DNA from 4 places in the Streptomyces sp. NBC_01294 genome. Region 1 is predicted to be linked to each of the others. Evidence: riboswitches for the same ligand, from Rfam matches in the RefSeq annotation. Region 1 holds a riboswitch; each other region holds the start of a gene.

Region 1 (3,962 bases):
GCCGAGCTCGACGGCCTGGGCGCGTCCGGCACCGCGGGTGGCCCCCGCCACGAGCGCGATCCGGCCGGCGAGCGGGCGCCGCGGGTGGTCGGGGCCGGCGTTCCGGATGGTGATGTCCTCGTTGCTCATGTCATCCATCGTTCACGCCAATCCCGACAGATCCTGTCACCCTTTCTCCGCACCTCGCCGATCACCCGACGCCGCGCGCCGTCGGCCGTACGCCACCCGAGGCGTGCCGATCAGCACCCATCCTGGCGGCTACCTCGCCGGCGGACCGGAGGGTCCGCGTCCCGGTCACCGTCGTCGGCGGCAAGCCGAAGTCCCTGACGGTCCATCTCGTACGACGACGGCTACACCTGGCGCAGGGCCCCGGTCGCGTCCGGCGCGGTGACGGTGAAGAACCCGCCGAAGGGCGGCCACGTGTCCCTGCGGGGCACGGTGACCGACGCCTCGGGCAGCAAGTCGGAGATCACGATCACCCGGGCCTATCTGACGGACTGATCGCCGCGGCCCGGTCGCGCACGGAGGCTCGTCGGGCTCCGTGCGCACCGGGCCCGCACTCGTGCCTCCGGGTGCGGGGCCCGTACTCCGGCCTCCGGGTGCGGGGGCCCGTACGCGGGTCCCCGCACCCGGAGGGGATCAGGCGCCCCAGCGCAGGGCGATCGTGTCGCCCACGTTGATCACCTTCTCGCGGAGCGCGCCGGCGAAGGCGGAGCCGTCGACGCTCACCTTCCAGGTGTTGCCGCCGCTGTTGGCCTTGCCGTTGACGTTAGTGATGGTGCCGGTGCCCGACGAGGGGGTGACGCCGGTGACACAGCCCGACGGGGTGGCGCCGCTGGTCGCCGCGTTCAGGACGTCGCCGAGGGTGGTGGTCGTACCGGTCGGCGTGAAGGCCACCGAGCAGACCTTGAGGTTGCCGGCGCCGTCGTCGACGGTCAGGGCGAGCTTGGTGGCGGTGCCGGCGGTCAAGGTGGACTGCGCGACCCACTGCGGGGCCCCGGGGGTGACCGGGACGGGCGGGGCCGTGGTGAATCCGCCACCGGCCACGGCGCGCAGCGCGTCGATCGACGCGTAGGCGGTCGGGGTGGTGTCGGACGGCTTGTACTTGAAGCCGCCCGCCGGGTTGTACTGGTTGGCGATCAGGAAGTCGATCGGGGTCTTGCCGTTGACGGTGAGGAAGTCACCGGTCTGCGGGTTGATGCTGCAGGCGTTGAGGCCGGCGACGCCCCAGCCGTTGGAGCTGGTGTTGACCCCGTACAGGGAGTTGAAGGCACCGGAGTTGGCGACGAGCTTGCCCTTGAGGAAGTTCTTGGCCTGGACGACGTCGGTGTCGGTGTTGGGGACGCCGGAGACGCAGAGGGCGGCCATCGCGGCGCCGGTCATGTCGACGTCGCTCGCGGAGTTGAGGACGGTGGGGTTGCCCTCGGCCTTCTGGTAGGTCCAGCCGCCGTCGACGTGCTGGTTGGCCCGGATGCGCGTGACCATCGAGTCGGTGAGTGCCTGCGGAACACGGGCGCCGCCGGCCTGGGTCTTCGCGCCGCCCAGGGAGAGGGCCGCGAAGACGGTGCCGTTGAAGTTGCCGGACGGCCCGAAGTAGCCCGCCTCGGCGGTCTGCCAGTACGAGTAGACGTGCGCGATGAGGTTGCGGGAGGCCGACACGCGGGCCGGGTCGATGCCCGCGGCGTACGCGTTCAGGGTGCCGCGCTCGTAGTCGGTGACCACCGGTGCGCCGGAGGGCCAGCCCGCGGTGGACAGAAGGTTGCGGTAGACGGTCCGGGCGTTCTTCGTGGTGTCCCCGCCGGGGGCGACGTCGACGACCGCGGTGCCGGCGGCGGCGAAGGTGCTGAACGCCCACTCGTTGGACAGGCCGGAGCCGGCGTACGAACCGTCGGCCGCCTGGAGGGACTTGAGGTAGGCGACGCCGTTGGTCTTCGACGTGGCGATCTGCGCCGGCGACGAGGTCGCGAAGGCGGGCAGCGCGGTGAGGGCGAGGGCGCCGAGGGCGGCGGGCACCGCGAGCGCGAGGCGGCGGGGCGTGCGGGGACGGGGCGTGCGGGGACGGGACATGGCCTGCTCCTGGAATCGGCGGACGCCGGCCACTGCCTGGACACGCCGCAAGGAGCCCGCTCACGGTGGCGGGGCAGGGGCATGGCCGGAGAGCCGCCGTCCGGAACGCGTGGTACGGCTTCTGTGGTGCATCGCCGGATGGGCATTCGGGCTCGGAAACGGCCCCCGCCGTCCCACACCGCTGCGCGTCAGCTCCGGCATCGCACCGGATTCCCCCACGTGGCAGCCCAGGACGCTACCCGAGTGATCAAGGGACCGCCAGCCACCGGATCCGTGACGCGGACCGCCTCCGCCCGGGGCTGGTCCGCTGAGACTCAGGCCACCTTGACGCGTCGTCGGGATCCGTGTTGCACTCCGCCTGATAACTGCTCAGCACCAGGGGAAGCCGGTCGAATTCCGGCGCTGTCCCGCAACCGTAGGCCCGGTTCTTCCCGGGCGAGCCGGAATGCCTGGTGTTGGGCCACAGTACGAAGAGCGCCGTCGCGGATTGCGGTGTGGTCGTCGCAGCCTCTCCATGGCCTCAGGCCGTGCAGGGGCGCATCGCCACGTACGCAGCCGCCCGGCAGAGACGAGGGCTGCGGTGGGGACCGAACAGCAGGCAAAACGGCAATCGGGGACGAGACGGCGGCTCCTCTCCCTCGTGACCGCGACCTTCCTGACGCTCGGTGCGGGAGTGGCCCTCCTCACGGTTCCCTCGTCCGCCAACGCCGACCCGATCGAGCAGTGCACGGCCACCACCGGCGCCGTCGTCGCCGTCGACTTCGGACCCTTCGGCGGCAAGGTCGAGCGCGGCTGCGACACCACGCCGACGACCGGTTACGAGCTGCTGCACACCGGCGGCTTCACGACCGAGGGCACCGTCCACGACGGCCCGGCCTTCATCTGCCGCATGGGCAACGGCTCCTTCAACTCCGGTACGCAGTACCCCACTCCGGACAAGGAGGACTGCGTCCTCACCCCGCAGGCCACCGCGTACTGGTCGTACTGGATCGCCTCGCCCGGTCAGAAGAACTGGACCTACAGCCCGCTCGGTGCCATGTCGCGCACCCCGAAGCCCGGTGACGTGGACGCCTGGGTGTTCGGCGGCACCGACATCGGCGGCACTTCGGGCAAGCCCACCTTCTCCCCCGACGACGTGCGCGCGGGCGGCGGCGCCCCCTCACCGGACCCGACCGGGCCGACCGTGCCGCCGACCGTTCCGCCGGGCGCGGTCGACGTGGCCGCCGCCACCCGCTGGCTCACCGGGAAGCTGACGGACGGGGAGCGCGTCGTCGACGAGGGCTCCACCACTCCGAACCACTTCCTCACCAGCGAGGTCGTATTCGCCCTGGCCGCCACCGACAGGGAGAGCCCGGCGGCCCGGAAGGCCGCCGACTTCCTCGCCACGCCCGAGCAGACGGACGCGTACGCCTACCCGGCCGGCAAGGACGGGATCCCCGACGCCGGCGCCGCCGCGCGCCTCGCGCTCGTCGCCGAGGCCACCGGCAAGGACCCCCGTGCCTTCGGCGGCCACGACCTGCTCGGCGACCTCGTCAAGTACGTCTGCCCCAGGGACATCGGTGACGGTGAGACCGTCGAAGGCTGTCTGACCAGGGGGGACTTCCGGACCACCGGCCAGGCCGACGCCCAGGCCATGGCCGTCATCGCCCTCCTCAACGGTGGCGTGACGCCTCCCGCCGACGCCGTGAACCGGCTGAATGGCCTGCAGTGCGAGGACGGCGGCTTCACCGGCATCCTCATCCGCGCCGGCGAATGGTGCGACAGCGACGCGAGCTCCACGGGCCTGATCGCCCTGGCCCTCAAGCGGGCCGGCGGCCACGACGCGGCCGTCGAAAGGGCGCGGGCCCAGCTCAAGAAGTCCCAACTGGCGAGCGGCGCCTGGCCCTCCGCCTCCT
Region 2 (3,962 bases), 7.6 Mb from region 1:
CCCACCGGGCTCGCTCTCGTAGTAGCGGCCCTGGATCAGCTGCTTGGGGGCGGTGAGGTACGCCACGCCCTTCTTGATGTCCGGTCCGTCGCCCGGCGGGACCGTCGGCTTGGGGGCGGTGGGCGTGGGCTTCGGTTCAGTCGGTGTGGGCTTCGGTTCGGTGGGCGTCGGCTTGGGCTCGGTCGGTGTGGGCTTGGGATCCGTGGGCGTCGGCTTGGGCTCGGTCGGCGTCGGCGTCGGGTCGGCCTTCTTGCCCGTCAGGGCCACCAGGTCGCTCTTGGCACCCGCGACGGCGACGGGGACGGTGGCGAACACGCGCGATGCGGTGTCGTCCGCCTCGAAGCCGAAACCGCCCTCGGGGAACTGGTGCTTGGAGAGCCACGAGAGGCCCGCGTCCGCGTGGCCGGCGTCGCCGAGGGCGCGCAGGGCCTGGGCGGCCCAACCGGTGGAAGCCGGGCTGCCGGTGGTCATGAAGGAGGCGGAGGGCCAGGCGCCGCTCGCCAGTTGGGACTTCTTGAGCTGGGCCCGCGCCCTTTCGACGGCCGCGTCGTGGCCGCCGGCCCGCTTGAGGGCCAGGGCGATCAGGCCCGTGGAGCTCGCGTCGCTGTCGCACCATTCGCCGGCGCGGATGAGGATGCCGGTGAAGCCGCCGTCCTCGCACTGCAGGCCATTCAGCCGGTTCACGGCGTCGGCGGGAGGCGTCACGCCACCGTTGAGGAGGGCGATGACGGCCATGGCCTGGGCGTCGGCCTGGCCGGTGGTCCGGAAGTCCCCCCTGGTCAGACAGCCTTCGACGGTCTCACCGTCACCGATGTCCCTGGGGCAGACGTACTTGACGAGGTCGCCGAGCAGGTCGTGGCCGCCGAAGGCACGGGGGTCCTTGCCGGTGGCCTCGGCGACGAGCGCGAGGCGCGCGGCGGCGCCGGCGTCGGGGATCCCGTCCTTGCCGGCCGGGTAGGCGTACGCGTCCGTCTGCTCGGGCGTGGCGAGGAAGTCGGCGGCCTTCCGGGCCGCCGGGCTCTCCCTGTCGGTGGCGGCCAGGGCGAATACGACCTCGCTGGTGAGGAAGTGGTTCGGAGTGGTGGAGCCCTCGTCGACGACGCGCTCCCCGTCCGTCAGCTTCCCGGTGAGCCAGCGGGTGGCGGCGGCCACGTCGACCGCGCCCGGCGGAACGGTCGGCGGCACGGTCGGCCCGGTCGGGTCCGGTGAGGGGGCGCCGCCGCCCGCGCGCACGTCGTCGGGGGAGAAGGTGGGCTTGCCCGAAGTGCCGCCGATGTCGGTGCCGCCGAACACCCAGGCGTCCACGTCACCGGGCTTCGGGGTGCGCGACATGGCACCGAGCGGGCTGTAGGTCCAGTTCTTCTGACCGGGCGAGGCGATCCAGTACGACCAGTACGCGGTGGCCTGCGGGGTGAGGACGCAGTCCTCCTTGTCCGGAGTGGGGTACTGCGTACCGGAGTTGAAGGAGCCGTTGCCCATGCGGCAGATGAAGGCCGGGCCGTCGTGGACGGTGCCCTCGGTCGTGAAGCCGCCGGTGTGCAGCAGCTCGTAACCGGTCGTCGGCGTGGTGTCGCAGCCGCGCTCGACCTTGCCGCCGAAGGGTCCGAAGTCGACGGCGACGACGGCGCCGGTGGTGGCCGTGCACTGCTCGATCGGGTCGGCGTTGGCGGACGAGGGAACCGTGAGGAGGGCCACTCCCGCACCGAGCGTCAGGAAGGTCGCGGTCACGAGGGAGAGGAGCCGCCGTCTCGTCCCCGATTGCCGTTTTGCCTGCTGTTCGGTCCCCACCGCAGCCCTCGTCTCTGCCGGGCGGCTGCGTACGTGGCGATGCGCCCCTGCACGGCCTGAGGCCATGGAGAGGCTGCGACGACCACACCGCAATCCGCGACGGCGCTCTTCGTACTGTGGCCCAACACCAGGCATTCCGGCTCGCCCGGGAAGAACCGGGCCTACGGTTGCGGGACAGCGCCGGAATTCGACCGGCTTCCCCTGGTGCTGAGCAGTTATCAGGCGGAGTGCAACACGGATCCCGACGACGCGTCAAGGTGGCCTGAGTCTCAGCGGACCAGCCCCGGGCGGAGGCGGTCCGCGTCACGGATCCGGTGGCTGGCGGTCCCTTGATCACTCGGGTAGCGTCCTGGGCTGCCACGTGGGGGAATCCGGTGCGATGCCGGAGCTGACGCGCAGCGGTGTGGGACGGCGGGGGCCGTTTCCGAGCCCGAATGCCCATCCGGCGATGCACCACAGAAGCCGTACCACGCGTTCCGGACGGCGGCTCTCCGGCCATGCCCCTGCCCCGCCACCGTGAGCGGGCTCCTTGCGGCGTGTCCAGGCAGTGGCCGGCGTCCGCCGATTCCAGGAGCAGGCCATGTCCCGTCCCCGCACGCCCCGTCCCCGCACGCCCCGCCGCCTCGCGCTCGCGGTGCCCGCCGCCCTCGGCGCCCTCGCCCTCACCGCGCTGCCCGCCTTCGCGACCTCGTCGCCGGCGCAGATCGCCACGTCGAAGACCAACGGCGTCGCCTACCTCAAGTCCCTCCAGGCGGCCGACGGTTCGTACGCCGGCTCCGGCCTGTCCAACGAGTGGGCGTTCAGCACCTTCGCCGCCGCCGGCACCGCGGTCGTCGACGTCGCCCCCGGCGGGGACACCACGAAGAACGCCCGGACCGTCTACCGCAACCTTCTGTCCACCGCGGGCTGGCCCTCCGGCGCACCGGTGGTCACCGACTACGAGCGCGGCACCCTGAACGCGTACGCCGCGGGCATCGACCCGGCCCGCGTGTCGGCCTCCCGCAACCTCATCGCGCACGTCTACTCGTACTGGCAGACCGCCGAGGCGGGCTACTTCGGGCCGTCCGGCAACTTCAACGGCACCGTCTTCGCGGCCCTCTCCCTGGGCGGCGCGAAGACCCAGGCCGGCGGCGCCCGTGTTCCGCAGGCACTCACCGACTCGATGGTCACGCGCATCCGGGCCAACCAGCACGTCGACGGCGGCTGGACCTACCAGAAGGCCGAGGGCAACCCCACCGTCCTCAACTCCGCGAGCGACGTCGACATGACCGGCGCCGCGATGGCCGCCCTCTGCGTCTCCGGCGTCCCCAACACCGACACCGACGTCGTCCAGGCCAAGAACTTCCTCAAGGGCAAGCTCGTCGCCAACTCCGGTGCCTTCAACTCCCTGTACGGGGTCAACACCAGCTCCAACGGCTGGGGCGTCGCCGGCCTCAACGCCTGCAGCATCAACCCGCAGACCGGTGACTTCCTCACCGTCAACGGCAAGACCCCGATCGACTTCCTGATCGCCAACCAGTACAACCCGGCGGGCGGCTTCAAGTACAAGCCGTCCGACACCACCCCGACCGCCTACGCGTCGATCGACGCGCTGCGCGCCGTGGCCGGTGGCGGATTCACCACGGCCCCGCCCGTCCCGGTCACCCCCGGGGCCCCGCAGTGGGTCGCGCAGTCCACCTTGACCGCCGGCACCGCCACCAAGCTCGCCCTGACCGTCGACGACGGCGCCGGCAACCTCAAGGTCTGCTCGGTGGCCTTCACGCCGACCGGTACGACCACCACCCTCGGCGACGTCCTGAACGCGGCGACCAGCGGCGCCACCCCGTCGGGCTGTGTCACCGGCGTCACCCCCTCGTCGGGCACCGGCACCATCACTAACGTCAACGGCAAGGCCAACAGCGGCGGCAACACCTGGAAGGTGAGCGTCGACGGCTCCGCCTTCGCCGGCGCGCTCCGCGAGAAGGTGATCAACGTGGGCGACACGATCGCCCTGCGCTGGGGCGCCTGATCCCCTCCGGGTGCGGGGACCCGCGTACGGGCCCCCGCACCCGGAGGCCGGAGTACGGGCCCCGCACCCGGAGGCACGAGTGCGGGCCCGGTGCGCACGGAGCCCGACGAGCCTCCGTGCGCGACCGGGCCGCGGCGATCAGTCCGTCAGATAGGCCCGGGTGATC
Region 3 (3,962 bases), 930 kb from region 1:
GTCGCCGGCCTCGTCGGTGAGGACGCCGCCGTGGCCGCGCCCTAGATCTCGCTGCGCACCTGCCGGGCCGCCTCCACCAGGTTCTCCAGGGAGGCCTTCGTCTCCGGCCAGGCACGGGTCTTCAGCCCGCAGTCGGGGTTGACCCACAGCCGTTCGGCCGGGATGGCCGCCAGTCCCTTGCGGAGCAGCGCCGACGTCTCGGCGACGGAGGGGATCCGCGGCGAGTGGATGTCCCAGACGCCGGGGCCGACCTCGCGCGGGTAGTCGGCGCCCGCCAGCTCGTCGGCGACCTGCATGTGGGAGCGGGCGGCTTCCAGGCTGATGACGTCGGCGTCGAGGTCCTCGATGGCCTCGACGATGTCGCCGAACTCGGCGTAGCACATGTGCGTGTGGATCTGGGTGTCCGGACGCACGCCCGCGGTGGTGAGCCGGAAGGACTCGGTGGCCCACGCGAGGTAGGCCGCGTGGTCGGCGGCCCGCAGCGGCAGGGTCTCGCGCAGGGCCGGCTCGTCCACCTGGATGACGGACGTGCCCGCGGCCTCCAGGTCGTTCACCTCGTCGCGCAGGGCCAGCGCGACCTGGCGGGCGGTGTCGCCGAGCGGCTGGTCGTCGCGGACGAAGGACCAGGCGAGCATGGTGACCGGGCCGGTGAGCATGCCCTTGACGGGGCGGCCGGTCTGCGACTGGGCGTACGTGGTCCAGCGCACGGTCATCGGGTCGGGGCGGGAGATGTCGCCGGCCAGGACGGGCGGGCGGACGTAGCGGGTGCCGTAGGACTGGACCCAGCCGTGCTGGGTGGCCAGGTAGCCGGTGAGCTGCTCGGCGAAGTACTGGACCATGTCGTTGCGCTCGGGCTCGCCGTGCACCAGGACGTCGATGCCGGCCTTCTCCTGGAAGGCGAGGACTTCCCGGATCTCGGCCTCGATGCGGTCCTCGTAGCCGGTCCTTTCGATGCGGCCGGCCCGCAGATCGGCGCGGGCCGTGCGCAGTTCAGTGGTCTGCGGAAACGATCCGATGGTCGTCGTGGGGAGCACGGGCAGGCCCAGGCGGGCGTGCTGGGCGCTCGCGCGCCTCTCGTACGGCTGGGAGCGGCGGCCGTCGGCGTCCGTGACGGCCGCGGTCCGGGCGCGTACGGCGGGGTCGCGGGTGAGGGCGGAGTTCGCGCGGGAGGCCAGGTCGGCCCGGTTGGCGGCGAGTTCGGCCGTGATCGTCTGCGTGCCGCGGGCGAGGCCGCGGGCGAGCGTGGAGATCTCCGCGGTCTTCTGCCGGGCGAAGGCGAGCCAGCGCCGGACCTGCGGGTCGATGTCCCGTTCGGCGCCGGCGTCCAGCGGCACGTGGAGCAGGGAGCAGGACGCGGCCACGTCGACCCGGCCGGCCAGGCCCAGGAGGGTGCCGAGGGTGGCCAGGGACTTCTCGAAGTCGTTGATCCAGATGTTGCGGCCGTTGACGACGCCCGCGACGAGGCGCTTGCCGGGCAGGCCCCCGACGGCGGCGAGGTCGGCGAGGTTCGCGGCGGCGGCGCCGGTGAAGTCCAGGGCGAGACCGTCGACGGGGGCCTTGGCCAGGACGGGCAGGGCCTCGCCGAGCCGGTCGAAGTACGAGGCCACGAGCAGCTTCGGCCGGTCGGCCGCGGCGCCGAGCTCGCGGTAGGTGCGGGCGGCGGCGTTCAGTTCGGCCGGGGTGCGGTCCTGCACCAGAGCGGGTTCGTCCAGCTGCACCCACTCGGCTCCGGCCGCGCGCAGGTCCGCGAGGACCCGCGCGTACACGGGCAGCAGGCGGTCGAGCAGCGTCAGGGGCTCGAAGTCGGCCGCGACGCCGGGGGCGGGCTTGGCCAGCAGCAGGTAGGTCACCGGGCCGACCAGCACCGGACGGGCGGTGTGGCCGAGGGCCAGGGCCTCCTCCAGCTCGGCGACCTGCTGCGCGGAGTCCGCCGTGAAGACGGTGTCGGGGCCCAGTTCCGGCACCAGGTAGTGGTAGTTGGTGTCGAACCACTTGGTCATTTCGAGCGGCGCCACCTCCTGGGTGCCGCGCGCCATGGCGAAGTAGCCGTCGAGGGCGTCGGTCCGTACGGCGGCGCGGTGGCGTGCGGGGACGGCGCCGACCATCACGCTGGTGTCCAGCACGTGGTCGTAGTACGAGAAGTCGCCGGTCGGCACTTCCGTGATGCCGGCGTCGGCCAGCTGCTGCCAGTTGGTCCGGCGCAGGTCGCGGGCGGTCTCCCGGAGGGCGTCCGCGGTGACGCGGCCCTTCCAGTAGCCCTCGACGGCCTTCTTCAGTTCCCGGTTCCGCCCCTGTCGGGGGTAGCCGTACACGGTGGCCGCGGTGGCCTGTACTGCGGCGGCGGCTGGGGTCGTGCGGGTCACGGAACTCTCCTTCGCGAGCTTTTCCTGTGGACCCGGTGAGGGCCTCAGGCGCGAAGGGATGACGAACCGGACGGACCTCGACCGTTGACCGGGCACCTGCCCGCGGCCGTCCGCCTGATGTGTCGCCGACCCGCCCACGAGGTCACCGGGATTTCCGCGCGCGATCGGTCGCACACGGGCAACGGGCAGGTCTTCGGACTCGCGGGCACGTCTCGTCGTACGGATGCCGTACGAGACTCCTACTGGCCGTCGCTTCCCAGACCCGGCCGGGCCCAGTGCGTATGACGGCGGTCGTTCCCGCTCACCGCTGCGGGGCAGTCCCGGATTCCCACCGGGTTCCCTCTTACGACGCATCCCGCCTGGCGGACGGGGCGAACCAGCTGCCCGGCCAGAGTAGATGGCGTTCCCCGGCGGCGGGCGGAGGTGTCCAGCATCCGGATGTCGGGATGAGACGTCCGGGTCTCCCGCTCCTCACCGACCGGCGAAACCCGGCCATGGCGTGAATTGCGTCACTGAGTCGCGCATTGTGTCCCCCTTGTCCGTTTGCCACTTCGAACTGCCTGGTCAGGGCGCTAGGTTGCAGCTCTCTGCATCGAGATCACCCGATACTCACCGGAAGGCCGAGGACGTATGGCCACTCGTTTGTCCGCGGCGCGGGCTGCCCTGGTGGCCGTTGTGGCGTGGGGATCGCTCACCGGCTGCGCGGCCGACGAGGAAGGACTGCAGTACGCGACCGACTACGGGAACCACGAACCGCTGGGCGTGGTCGGCCATCCCACCTCCGACTCCCTCCGGATCACCCAGAAACTGATCTGGCGGATCGCCGACGGGAAGGCCGACGAACTGGCGTCGCTCGCCGCCGACGGCGACGAGGTGAACGGCGAGAGCCGCACGACCGCGCAGAACTGGATCCAGGCCTTCCGCAAGGGGGCCGGGGGCAAGGTGACCGCGGAGTTCTACGACGAGGGGTCCGTGCGGCAGATCGTCGTCGTGTACTTCCACGACACGGCGCAGACCAAGGCGTTCCACGTCCGCATCACCGGGAGCACCGGAGAGGGCGGCTGGCGCGTGAGCATGCGCGAGCCGGATCCGAGGGAGGCCTCGGCGGTCCCCGAGTGGGTTCCGAAGGCGCCTGGGGGTCTCGGCTCGAAGACTCCGCGCTGACCTGACCGATCACATTCATCTGGAGGCATGTTGTTCCCTCGTAGAGGTCGCCGCCCTCGGGCCGCGGTCCCCGTGAGGCCGGCGGCGGCCCTGCGGGCCGCCCTCGTCTGCGCCCTGGCGCTCGGCGCGCTCACCGGCTGCTCGAGGGAGTACGACGCCGAGGACGTGCAGTACGCCGGGGACTACAGCAGCCACCCGCCGCTCGCGGTCGTCGGGTACCCGTCCACGGGCACGTTGGGGATCACCCAGCAGGTGGTGTGGCGGATAGCCGACGGGAAGGCCGACGAGCTGGCGTCCCTGGCCAACGACGCGCAGGACAAGGGCACGACCAAAAAGACCGCCGAGAACTGGATCGCCGCGTTCCGCAAGGGCGCCGGAGGGAAGGTCACCGCGGAGTTCTACGACGAGGGGTCGTACCGGCAGACCGTCGTGCTC
Region 4 (3,962 bases), 160 kb from region 1:
CCCGCTCGCCCCACGAGGAGATCCGCGAGTTCTTCTACCGGCGGCAGAACTACCTGCACGAGACCGATCTGGCGGCCGAAGCCCTCGCCCGCGAGATCGGCATCCGCCCCGGTGACGTCATCCGCGCCCTGACCCGCCGGCTGTCCGATCGGCACGGCGTCAGGACCGCCCCGGATTCCGACCGGCTGCACCACTACGACGCGACCGCCCGGGTCCTGCACCTGTCGAACCGGCTGCGGCCGGGCCAGCAGGCGTTCCGGATGGCCACGCAGCTGGCGCTGATCGAGTACGGGGCCGAACTGGACCGGCTGGCCACCGAGGACTTCCCGCCCGGCTCCCCCGTGCACGCCCTCGCGCGGATCGGCATCGCCAACTACTTCGCGGCCGCGCTCATCCTCCCGTACACGGCCTTCCACACCGCCGCGGAGGAGTTCCGCTACGACATCGAGCGGCTCACCGACCACTTCGGGATCGGCTACGAGACGGTCTGCCACCGCCTCAGCACCCTGCAACGGCCCAGGCTGCGCGGGGTTCCCTTCTCCTTCGTCCGGGTGGACCGGGCCGGGAACATGTCCAAGCGGCAGTCCGCCACCGGATTCCACTTCTCCCGCGCGGGCGGCACCTGCCCGCTGTGGAACGTGTACGAGGCCTTCGCCGCGCCCGGTCGCATCCACGTCCAGGTCGCCGCCATGCCCGACGGGCAGCGGTTCCTGTGGACCGCCCGCGCCGTCACCCGCCACCGCGGCGGCTGGGGCGAGCCCGGCAAGACCTTCGCGATCGGGCTCGGATGCGAGATCCGGCACGCCTCCCGGCTCGTGTACGCCGACGGGCTCGACCTCGACAACACGGCGGCGGCCACGCCCATCGGCATGGGCTGCAGGCTCTGCGAACGCCTCGACTGCCCGCAGCGGGCCGTCCCGCCGCTCGGCCGGGTCCTGGCCGTCGACGAGAACAGCAGCACTTTCATCCCGTACCCGGTGACCAGGAACTCCGCCCCGGCCCACGGCTGACGGACGCCGGCGCGCGGCAGGGGGGTCTGGACTTACTAGGACGTCCAACTATATGTTCGCCGCACAAGGTCCGCGGTGCAGGGAAGCCGGTGAGAAACCGGCACGGTCCCGCCACTGTGACCGGGGAGTGTGCTGCCATCCACACGCCACTGACGAGGTCTGTCGGGAAGGCGGGCGGCACGCGGTGATCCGGGAGTCAGGATACCGGCCGCGGAACGTTCCGTGTTGTCCACGAGGATGGAGCAGACACGCATGGCACCGGTTTGTACCCAGGACCCTGGTGATCCGGCGGAGCGCGCGCACACCTGCGCACGCTCGTAGTTCTCACGGCCTTCCCCAGCGGCGCACCCCACCGGGCGCGTTCGCCGGTCCGCCGTGCCATCCCCGGATCCAACCTGACGAGAGCAGGCACCCATGGTCCGTGAACTCACCCATTTCATCGGCGGCAAGCACACCACCGGAACATCCGGACTCTTCGCCGACGTGTACGACCCCAACACCGGCACCGTCCAGGCCCGCGTCCCGCTCGCCGGGCGCGCCGACACCGAGGCGGCCATCGCGAACGCCGAGGAGGCGCAGGCGGATTGGGGCCAGTGGAACCCGCAGCGCCGCTCGCGCGTGCTGCTGCGCTTCCTCCAACTGGTCGAGGGCGAGCGGGACTCCCTCGCCCGCATGCTGTCGGCCGAGCACGGCAAGACCGTCGCCGACGCGCACGGTGACCTGCAACGCGGCCTGGAGGTGGTCGAGTTCGCCGCCGGCGTCCCGCACCTGCTGAAGGGGGAGTTCACCGACAACGCGGGCACGGGCATCGACGTGCACTCCCTGCGCGCGCCGCTCGGCGTGGTCGCCGGGATCACCCCCTTCAACTTCCCGGCGATGATCCCGCTGTGGCAGGCCGCACCGGCTCTGGCCTGCGGCAACTCCTTCATCCTGAAGCCCTCGGAACGGGACCCGTCCGTACCGCTGCGGCTCGCCGAGCTCTTCCTGGAAGCCGGCCTGCCGCCCGGCGTGCTCAACGTGGTCAACGGCGGCAAGGAGGCCGTCGACACCCTCCTCGAAGACCCCCGCGTGCAGGCCCTCGGCTTCGTCGGCTCCACCCCGATCGCCGCGCACATCTACGCCACCGCCGCCGCCCACGGCAAGCGCGCCCAGTGCTTCGGCGGCGCCAAGAACCACATGATCGTGATGCCGGACGCCGATCTCGACCAGGCCGTGGAGGCGCTCATCGGCGCCGGATACGGGTCGGCCGGCGAGCGCTGCATGGCCATCGCCGTGGCCGTCCCCGTCGGCGAGGAGACCGCGGACGCGCTGGTGGCCAAGCTGAAGGAGCGCATCGCCACCCTGCGCGTCGGCCGCTCCGACGACCCCGAGGCAGACTTCGGGCCGCTGGTGAGCCGTGACGCGCTCGACCGGGTCAACCGCTACGTGGGCATCGGCGCCACCGAGGGAGCCGAACTCGTCGTCGACGGACGCGGGTTCACCCTGGCCGGGCACGAGAACGGCTACTTCGCCGGCGCCACCCTCTTCGACCGGGTCACCCCCTCGATGCGGATCTACCGGGAGGAGATCTTCGGGCCGGTGCTGTCCGTCGTACGGGCCGCCGACTACGAGGAGGCACTGCGCCTGCCCACCGAGCACCCGTACGGCAACGGCGTCGCGATCTTCACCCGCGACGGCGACACCGCCCGCGACTTCACCCGCCGGGTGGGCGCCGGCATGGTCGGCGTCAACGTGCCGATCCCCGTCCCGGTGGCGTACCACACCTTCGGCGGCTGGAAGCGGTCCGGTTTCGGGGATCTGAACCAGCACGGACCGGACTCCATCCGCTTCTACACCCGGACCAAGACCGTCACCTCGCGCTGGCCCTCCGGGGCCAAGGAGGGCGCGAGCTTCACGATCCCGACGATGGGATGAGCGCCGTGACCACCCTCACCGAGGACCAGCTCGCCCTCGCCGAGGTCACCCTCGACTTCGCCCAGGAGCACCTGGCCCCGTACGCCGTCGCCTGGGACCGGGACAAGCACTTCCCCGTCGAGGTCATCCGCCGGGCCGCGGTCCTCGGTCTCGGCGGCGTCTACGTGCGGGAGGAGCACGGCGGTTCGGGGCTCGGCCGCGCCGACGGCGTCCTCGTCTTCGAGACCTTGGCCACCGGCTGCCCGTCCATCGCCGGCTACCTCTCCATCCACAACATGGTCGCCTGGATGATCGACCGCTACGGGGACGCCGCGCAGCGCCGCCGCTGGCTGCCGGGCCTGTGCTCGGCCGACTCCCTGGGCAGCTACTGCCTCACCGAACCCGGGGCCGGCTCCGACGCGGGAGCCTTGCGCACCCGCGCCGAGCGGAACGGCGACCACTACGTGCTGACCGGCGTCAAGCAGTTCATCTCCGGCGCCGGGGCCGCCGGGGTCTACATCGTCATGGCCCGCACCGGCGAGAGCGGGCCCGGCGGGATCTCGGCGTTCGTCGTCGCACGCGAGGACCCCGGGGTCTCCTTCGGCCCCAACGAGCACAAGATGGGCTGGAACGCGCAGCCCACCCGCCAGGTCGTCCTCGACGGCGTGCGCATCCCCGCCGACCGCCGGCTCGGCGCCGAGGGCGACGGCTTCCGCATCGCCATGAACGGCCTCAACGGCGGCCGGCTCGGCATCGCCGCCTGCTCGCTCGGCGGCGCCCAGAGCGCCCTGGACCGCAGCCTGGTCCACCTCGCCGACCGCGAGGCCTTCGGAGGGCGGCTCCTGGACGCCCAGGCGCTGCAGTTCAGGCTCGCGGACATGGCCACCGAACTGGCCGCCGCCCGCGCGCTGGTCCGGCAGGCCGCCGAGGCCCTCGACTCGGACGATCCGCTGGCCCCCCGGCTGTGCGCGATGGCCAAGCGTTTCGCCACCGACACCGGCTACACCGTCGCCGACCGGGCTCTGCAGCTCCACGGCGGATACGGCTACCTCGGCGAAT

The links. Region 1 has a riboswitch for cobalamin ahead of OG534_RS35840 (hypothetical protein). Riboswitches for the same ligand answer to the same signal wherever they lie in the genome.
Region 2: it holds a riboswitch for cobalamin, as region 1 does, so the genes downstream of both, OG534_RS01600 (prenyltransferase/squalene oxidase repeat-containing protein) here and OG534_RS35840 (hypothetical protein) in region 1, are expected to answer to the same signal.
Region 3: it holds a riboswitch for cobalamin, as region 1 does, so the genes downstream of both, metE (5-methyltetrahydropteroyltriglutamate--homocysteine S-methyltransferase) here and OG534_RS35840 (hypothetical protein) in region 1, are expected to answer to the same signal.
Region 4: it holds a riboswitch for cobalamin, as region 1 does, so the genes downstream of both, OG534_RS35115 (CoA-acylating methylmalonate-semialdehyde dehydrogenase) here and OG534_RS35840 (hypothetical protein) in region 1, are expected to answer to the same signal.

Annotation. Positions count from the first base shown of each region.
Region 1 is NZ_CP108423.1:7,917,524-7,921,485, reverse strand. It holds gene OG534_RS35845 (SDR family oxidoreductase) at 1-129, opposite strand, end outside; gene OG534_RS35840 (hypothetical protein) at 640-2,067, opposite strand; cobalamin riboswitch at 2,188-2,325, opposite strand; cobalamin riboswitch at 2,406-2,538, shown strand; gene OG534_RS35835 (prenyltransferase/squalene oxidase repeat-containing protein) at 2,648-3,962, shown strand, end outside.
Region 2 is NZ_CP108423.1:305,659-309,620, reverse strand. It holds gene OG534_RS01600 (prenyltransferase/squalene oxidase repeat-containing protein) at 1-1,788, opposite strand, end outside; cobalamin riboswitch at 1,898-2,030, opposite strand; cobalamin riboswitch at 2,111-2,248, shown strand; gene OG534_RS01595 (hypothetical protein) at 2,369-3,796, shown strand.
Region 3 is NZ_CP108423.1:6,991,695-6,995,656, reverse strand. It holds gene OG534_RS31690 (TetR/AcrR family transcriptional regulator) at 1-45, shown strand, start outside; gene metE (5-methyltetrahydropteroyltriglutamate--homocysteine S-methyltransferase) at 42-2,363, opposite strand; cobalamin riboswitch at 2,531-2,759, opposite strand; gene OG534_RS31680 (hypothetical protein) at 2,994-3,527, shown strand; gene OG534_RS31675 (hypothetical protein) at 3,600-3,962, shown strand, end outside.
Region 4 is NZ_CP108423.1:7,758,091-7,762,052, reverse strand. It holds gene OG534_RS35120 (short-chain fatty acyl-CoA regulator family protein) at 1-1,010, shown strand, start outside; cobalamin riboswitch at 1,067-1,237, shown strand; gene OG534_RS35115 (CoA-acylating methylmalonate-semialdehyde dehydrogenase) at 1,425-2,924, shown strand; gene OG534_RS35110 (acyl-CoA dehydrogenase family protein) at 2,921-3,962, shown strand, end outside.